Regions from separate parts of the Streptomyces sp. NPDC060000 genome, predicted to be linked through region 2. Evidence: riboswitches for the same ligand, from Rfam matches in the RefSeq annotation. Region 2 holds a riboswitch; each other region holds the start of a gene.
What was found. Region 2 has a riboswitch for S-adenosylmethionine ahead of ACFWBB_RS22080 (aminotransferase class V-fold PLP-dependent enzyme). Riboswitches for the same ligand answer to the same signal wherever they lie in the genome.
Positions count from the first base shown of each region.

Region 1: another riboswitch for S-adenosylmethionine. It lies ahead of ACFWBB_RS01065 (ABC transporter substrate-binding protein); the one in region 2 lies ahead of ACFWBB_RS22080 (aminotransferase class V-fold PLP-dependent enzyme).
Region 3: another riboswitch for S-adenosylmethionine. It lies ahead of thrC (threonine synthase); the one in region 2 lies ahead of ACFWBB_RS22080 (aminotransferase class V-fold PLP-dependent enzyme).

Region 1 is NZ_JBHWUU010000001.1:254,213-256,467, reverse strand. Features, by position in the region: gene ACFWBB_RS01075 (SAM-dependent methyltransferase) at 1-333, shown strand, start outside; SAM riboswitch class IV at 484-593, shown strand; gene ACFWBB_RS01070 (putative leader peptide) at 553-744, shown strand; gene ACFWBB_RS01065 (ABC transporter substrate-binding protein) at 959-2,255, shown strand, end outside.
Region 2 is NZ_JBHWUU010000041.1:61,096-63,350, forward strand. Features, by position in the region: gene ACFWBB_RS22080 (aminotransferase class V-fold PLP-dependent enzyme) at 1-904, opposite strand, end outside; SAM riboswitch class IV at 1,084-1,200, opposite strand; gene trpD (anthranilate phosphoribosyltransferase) at 1,277-2,255, opposite strand, start outside.
Region 3 is NZ_JBHWUU010000089.1:11,314-13,568, reverse strand. Features, by position in the region: gene ACFWBB_RS35340 (glucosyl-3-phosphoglycerate synthase) at 1-468, opposite strand, end outside; SAM riboswitch class I at 638-804, shown strand; gene thrC (threonine synthase) at 822-2,153, shown strand.

The DNA.
Region 1 (2,255 bases), on a different contig from region 2:
ATCCTCAGCAACATCCTGGGCCACATCGCCGACTACGACCGGGCCCGCTCCATCGTCACCACGCTGATGGCGGCGCTGCCGTCCGGCAGTTACCTCTCCGTCAACGACGGTTCGCGGGGCATCGACCCGGTCTTCGAAGCGGCCCAGGACGCCTACAACGAAAGCGGCGCCGTCCCGTACAACCTGCGTACGGTCGACCAGATCACCGCGTACTTCGAGGGCCTGGAACTCCTGGACCCCGGCGTCGTCGCGGTCCCGCTCTGGCGCCCGGAGACCACCTCCCCCGCCCCGGACGTCATCGGCGAACACGGCGGCCTCGCCCGTAAGCCGTGACCGGCGCCGCCGCCGTCCCGGCAGGACGGCCGGCCGTCGCGCGCTGACGGTCCTTCCGCCGCACCGGCCCGTCACGGCCGGTGCGGCGGAGTTGTCCGACCCTCGTACCGATATTGACGGACAATGTGAGTACTACGTAAGGTCGACAGCGGCATTGAGTGTCAGCGTCCAGCCCTGGCTTGCTGACCGGCAACCCTCCTCCGCGGTGGGGTGCTCCAGGTGAAAGCCCGGCGGGGTCACCGACTCCGCAAGCGCGTGGCCCCGGTCGAGGGGCCTGAGAGGTGGAGGGCCAGCGTGCGGCACAGCGGCAACCCGAGTGCCTCGATCACGACCGCGGCGCTGTTCTCCGGATTCTCACGCCGTCGCCACATCGACCTGCAGCGGTCCGCCAGCTGTCTGTGTCAGGGCTGATCACGCCCCTTCCCGCCGGCTGACCCTCGCCCACCGCGCGGTCACGCCGTCGTCGACAGGGCCGAAGACATCGGCCGTCGACTCCCCTCCCCCTGAACAGTTCTGAGCAGTGCCGGCCCGTGGCGACCCGCGGGCCCGGCACCGTCCGCCCATCGCCACGGCCGTGCTCCGCCCCGGCATGTGCGCGGTGACCTTGGAGTAGGAGAACCATCCCGTGACAGCGCATCCGGATTCCCGTACCCACCGCTGGACGGCACTCGCCGCGCTGGTGACCGGCAGCCTGCTGCTGAGCGCCTGCTCGTCGAGCGGCAGCGGCACCTCCAGCGGCGAGGGCGGCCGGCCGAAGCCGGGCGGCTCCCTGACCTTCGCGGTGAGTTCCGACGCCGGCTGCGTGGACCCGCAGCAGGTGGGCAGCAACGACACCATCTACTCACTGCGTCAGGTCGTGGACTCCCTGACCGACCAGGATCCCAAGACCGGCAAGATCGTGCCGTGGCTCGCCAGGAGCTGGGACGTCAGCCCGGACACCACGACGTTCACGTTCCACCTGAGATCGGGTGTGACCTTCAGCGACGGGACACCGCTGACCGCGCAGGTGGTCAAGGACAACTTCGACGCCGTGCCGAAGCTCGGCGCCCTGGGGACGCTCGCCCAGGGATACCTGAGCGGCGTGGAGAGCACCACCGCGGTGGACGCGCTGACGGTGCGGGTGCGGTTCAAGCAGCCCAACGCGCAGTTCCTCCAGGCCACGGCGACACACTCGTTGGGGATCGAGTCGTCGGCGAGCGCGAAGGAGAGCCCGCAGGAGAAGTGCAGCAAGGGCGTGGCCGGTTCGGGGCCGTTCGTACTGAAGGGCTATGTGCAGAACCAGTCGATCACCCTGGCCAAACGCGACGGGTACACCTGGGGTTCCTCGCTGTGGACCAAGAAGGGCGAGGCGTACCTGGACAAGCTGGTGTTCAAGGTGGTGCCCGAGGCGGGCGTACGCAGCGGCAGCCTGCAGTCCGGCCAGGTGGACGCGATCGGCAGCGTCGGCAGGGCCAACGAGGCAGCGCTCAAGGGCGGCCAGGTGAACCTTCGGCAACGGGCCAACCCGGGCGTGGTGTTCAACCTGGGATTCAACAACTCCCGGGCGCTCCTCAAGGACACGAAGGTGCGTCAGGCGATCCTGTTCGCCATCGACCGGCAGCAGATCGTCGACGCCGTGTTTCCGACCGGCACCAAGCCGGCGACCAGCATTCTGGCGCACACCACGCCGGACTACACCGACCTCTCCGCCGGCCTGTCCTTCGACGCGGCCAAGGCGAAGTCACTGCTGGACTCGGCCGGTTGGAAGGCGGGCAGCGACGGCACCCGGGTCAAGGACGGGAAGAAGCTGAGCCTGACCGTCAAGTGGTTCGCCAACGCGGCCACCAACCAGCCCGCGCTGGAGCTGATCCAGCAGCAGCTCAAGGCCGTCGGCGTCGACGTGGTGCTCAAGCAGCTCCAGATCACCCAGTTCTCCCCCACGC
Region 2 (2,255 bases):
TGAGGGCCTTGCAGGCCGCGGCGATGGAGTAGGCGCCGATCACGTTCGGGGAACCGGCCTCGTGGCGGGCGGCGCTCTCGTGCCACTCCACGTCCACTCCCCCGTCCTCGCGCCGCGTGACCTTGCGGCTGGCGCCGCCGCCCGCGAGGTAGGGGTCGGCCTCGGCCAGCCAGTCGGCACGGCCGGCCAGGACGCCGGCGCCGAAGGGCGCGTACAGCTTGTGGCCGGAGAAGGCGACCCAGTCGACGTCCAGGTCCCGCACGGAGACCGGGTGGTGCGGGGCCAGCTGGGCCGCGTCCAGGACGATCCGGGCGCCGTGCGCGTGCGCGGCCGTGGCCAGCTCGCGCACCGGCCACAGCTCACCGGTGACGTTCGAGGCGCCGGTGACACAGACCAGGGCCGGGCCGTAGGGGTCGCGGCCTGCGAGGGCGCGCTCCAGTGTCTCCACGGCCTGGCGCGGGGTGCGCGGGGCGTCGAGGTAGGTGACCCGGGCGTCCTTCCAGGGCAGCAGCGAGGCGTGGTGCTCGGTCTCGAAGACGAAGACCTGGCAGTCGGCGGGCAGGGCCCGGGCCAGCAGGTTGAGGGAGTCCGTCGTCGAGCGGGTGAAGACCAGCTGGTCGTCGGGCCGGCAGTCCAGGAACTCGGTCACCGTCCTGCGGGCGTTCTCGAAGAGGTCCGTGGAGAGCTGGGAGAGGTAGCCGGCGCCGCGGTGGACGCTGCCGTAGTACGGGGCGTAGGCCGCCACGTCGTCCCAGACGCGCTGGAGGGCCGGGGCGCTGGCCGCGTAGTCGAGCGCCGCGTAGGTGACCTCGCCGCCCGTCACGAGCGGGACGGTGACATCCCGGCCGAGAACGGGCAGCGGGGCACAAACGGTCCGGGCGGCGGCAGCGGCGGAGACAGACATGGCGAACTCCCGTGAGAGGCGAGGGGGAACCGCCGTGCGAGCGGACATGGCTCGAGCACGGAGGAAGGTGAAAGGGGTGTGCGGAGGCGGGGCTCTACGCCCTATCGCATTCGCTTGCTCACGGAAGGCTCCCTCGACGACCAGGACCCCTGGTGGCGCTCACTCGGAAGAGTGCGAGGGGTCCGCGCTTGCCGTAGACCTCGCTGCCTACGGCCTGGTCTTCACCCGGGGCACCCCGCCACGGACGGAGGGTTGCCGGACAGTCGGCCGGGGCCTCATGACTGTCACTCATGACCTGGTACAGGAACGTACGTGACGTGATCGCCGTCCCGCAACCCGTGTCCGGATCGCGGGACGGCCACCGATGAACCGCTACGCGTTGCTGGCGGCCACCCAGCGCTCCAGGGCCCGCTTGGCCGCGCCCGAGTCGATCGACTCCGTCGCCCTGTCCATACCGGCCCGGAGCTGCTCCGCCAGCGTCCCGGCGCCCGGCTCGAGCGCCACCAGCGCCGCCGCCGAGTTCAGCAGCACGGCGTCCCGCACCGGGCCCGTCTCGCCCTCGAGAAGGCGGCGGGCGACCTCGGCGTTGTACGACGGGTCGCCGCCCCGCAGGGCCTCGACCGGAACCAGTCCGAGGCCGACCTCACGGGGGTCGAAGGTCTCCTCGGTGACCTTGCCGTCGCGGACGACCCACACATGGGACGTGGCCGTCGTGGTGAGCTCGTCGAGGCCGTCGTCGCCCCGGAAGACCAGGGACGAGTTGCCGCGCTCGGCGAAGACGCCCGCGACGACCGGCGCCATCCGCGGGTCCGCCACCCCGACCGCCTGGGCCCGCACCCGCGCGGGGTTGGTCAGCGGGCCGAGCACGTTGAACACCGTGCGGATGCCCAACTGACCGCGCGCGGCGCCCACATGACGCAGCGCCGGATGGAACTTGATGGCGAAGCAGAAGGTGATCCCGGCCTCGTGGGCGACCTCGGCCACCCGCTTCGGGGTCAGTTCCAGATTGACGCCGAGCTTCTCCAGCACGTCCGAGGCGCCGGACGCGGAGGACGCGGCCCGGTTGCCGTGCTTGACGACCGTGGCACCCGTGCCGGCGACGACGATCGCCGACATGGTGGAGATGTTGACCGTCTTCGCGCCGTCGCCGCCCGTGCCGACGATGTCGACGGTCGGCCCCGGCACCTCGATCAGGTTGGCGTGCTCGTACATCGCCCGGACCAGCCCGTTGATCTCCGCGACGGTCTCGCCCTTGGCCCGCAGCGCCACCACGAACCCGGCGATCTGCGCGTCGGTCGCCTCGCCCCGCATGATCCGGTCCAGCGCCCAGAACGTGGCGTCCGCGTCCTGG
Region 3 (2,255 bases), on a different contig from region 2:
GCCCTTGACCAGGTCCACCCCGGGATCGGTGAGCAGCGGGCCGACGATCCCCGAGACGAAGTCGGAGGAGAACTCCCTCAGATCGGCGTCGATGAAACAGACGATGTCCCCGGTGGTGACCAGTAGCGAGCGCCACAGGACCTCGCCCTTGCCGGGCATGGCCGGTATGCGCGGCAGGATGTCGTCCCGGTGGACGACCCGCGCGCCGGCCGCCGCGGCCACCTGCGACGTACGGTCGGTCGACCCCGAGTCGACGACGACGATCTCGTCGACGAGCGGGACCTGGTGCATGAGGTCGTGCCGGATGATCGCGACGATGTCACCGACCGTCTCCTCCTCGTTCAGCGCGGGCAGGACGACGGACACCGACTGGTTCGTGGCGCGCTTCGCGGCCAGGATCCGGTGCAGCGGACGGTCGGTCAGGGACCAGGAGCGGGTGGTCAGCCAGCGCTCAGTTTCTTGCAGCACAGTCTGCGGCTCCTCACTGTCGTGATCACACCGGGTGCACGGAAGGTGACCGTGTGATCCATCTCGCGGTTCGGACGGCTATCTCAACTGTCCAGGCCTTCGGTTACAGTCTTGAACAACGCGGATGACCATCACATGTCCGAGGTCGCCCGCGTTCACAACTTCATACCGCTCATCCAGAGGGGCAGAGGGATACGGCCCGATGAAGCCCCGGCAACCCTCCAGCCGGTCTCGTGACGAACACTGATCCACTTCGGTGAACGCTCAGCGAGGCTCCCGGCTCGGGAAGGTGCCAAATCCGTCTCACGGCGAAGTGCGTCGTGAGGAAGATGAGGAGAAAGGGCCTCGCCTCAATGGCTGCGCAGACTGTTGCAAGCACGACCGCTGCAAGCACGACCGTTGCAAGCACCACCGACTCTACGACGACCCCCGCTGTCGACCTCGGTCCGGCCACCGCGTTGAGCTGCCGCGAGTGCGGTCACCGCGTGCCCCTCGGCCCGGTCTTCGCCTGCGAGGAGTGTTTCGGCCCGCTCGAGATCGCGTACGACTTCTCCTCCTACGACACGGAGGAGCTCCGCAAGCGCATCGAGGCGGGACCCGCGAACATCTGGCGCTACGCGCCGCTGCTGCCCGTCCCGGCGGACGTGGCCGACAAGCCCAACATCAACCCCGGCTGGACCAAGCTCGTGCAGGCCGACAACCTCGCCCGTGAGCTGGGCGTCGACGCCGGCAAGCTCTTCGTCAAGGACGACTCCGGCAACCCGACGCACTCCTTCAAGGACCGCGTCGTCGCCCAGGCCATCGAGGCCGCCCGCGCGTTCGGCTTCACCACGCTCTCCTGCTCCTCCACGGGCAACCTGGCCGGTGCGGTCGGCGCGGCCGCCGCCCGGGCCGGCTTCCGGTCCTGCGTGTTCATCCCGCACGACCTGGAGCAGGGCAAGGTCGTCATGGCCGCGATCTACGGCGGCGAACTCGTCGGCATCGAGGGCAACTACGACGACGTCAACCGCTTCTGCTCCGAGCTCATCGGCGACTCGGCGGGCGAGGGCTGGGGCTTCGTCAACGTCAACTTGCGGCCGTACTACGCCGAGGGTTCCAAGACGCTGGCGTACGAGATCTGCGAGCAGCTCGGCTGGCGGCTGCCGGACCAGTTGGTCGTGCCCATCGCCTCCGGTTCGCAGCTCACGAAGATCGACAAGGGGCTCCAGGAGCTGATCAGGCTCGGGCTGGTCGAGGACAAGCCGTACAAGATCTTCGGCGCGCAGGCGGAGGGGTGCTCCCCGGTGTCCGTGGCCTACAAGGCCGGGCACGACGTCGTGCGCCCGCAGAAGCCGAAGACCATCGCCAAGTCGCTGGCCATCGGCAACCCGGCGGACGGCCCCTACGTCCTCGACATCGCGCGTCGGACGGGCGGCGCGGTGGAGGACGTGAACGACGAGCAGGTGGTCGACGCGATCAAGCTGCTGGCGCGGACCGAGGGCATCTTCGCGGAGACCGCCGGCGGGGTGACGGTGGGTGTGACGCGCAAGCTGATCGAGAACGGTCTTCTCGACCCGACGCTCACCACCGTCGTGCTGAACACGGGTGACGGTCTGAAGACGCTGGACGCGGTGGCCGGCACCGGTCTGACCGCGACCATCCGGCCGAACCTCGACTCCTTCCGAGAGGCCGGCCTCGCGTCATGAGCGGGGCGCTCCGCTGTAAGACCGTAGGTGAGCGGTGGGCCGGTGCCGACCGGTCGCGCCCACGCGGCGGCAGCCGCACGATCCACACGGCCCCGCGCCCCT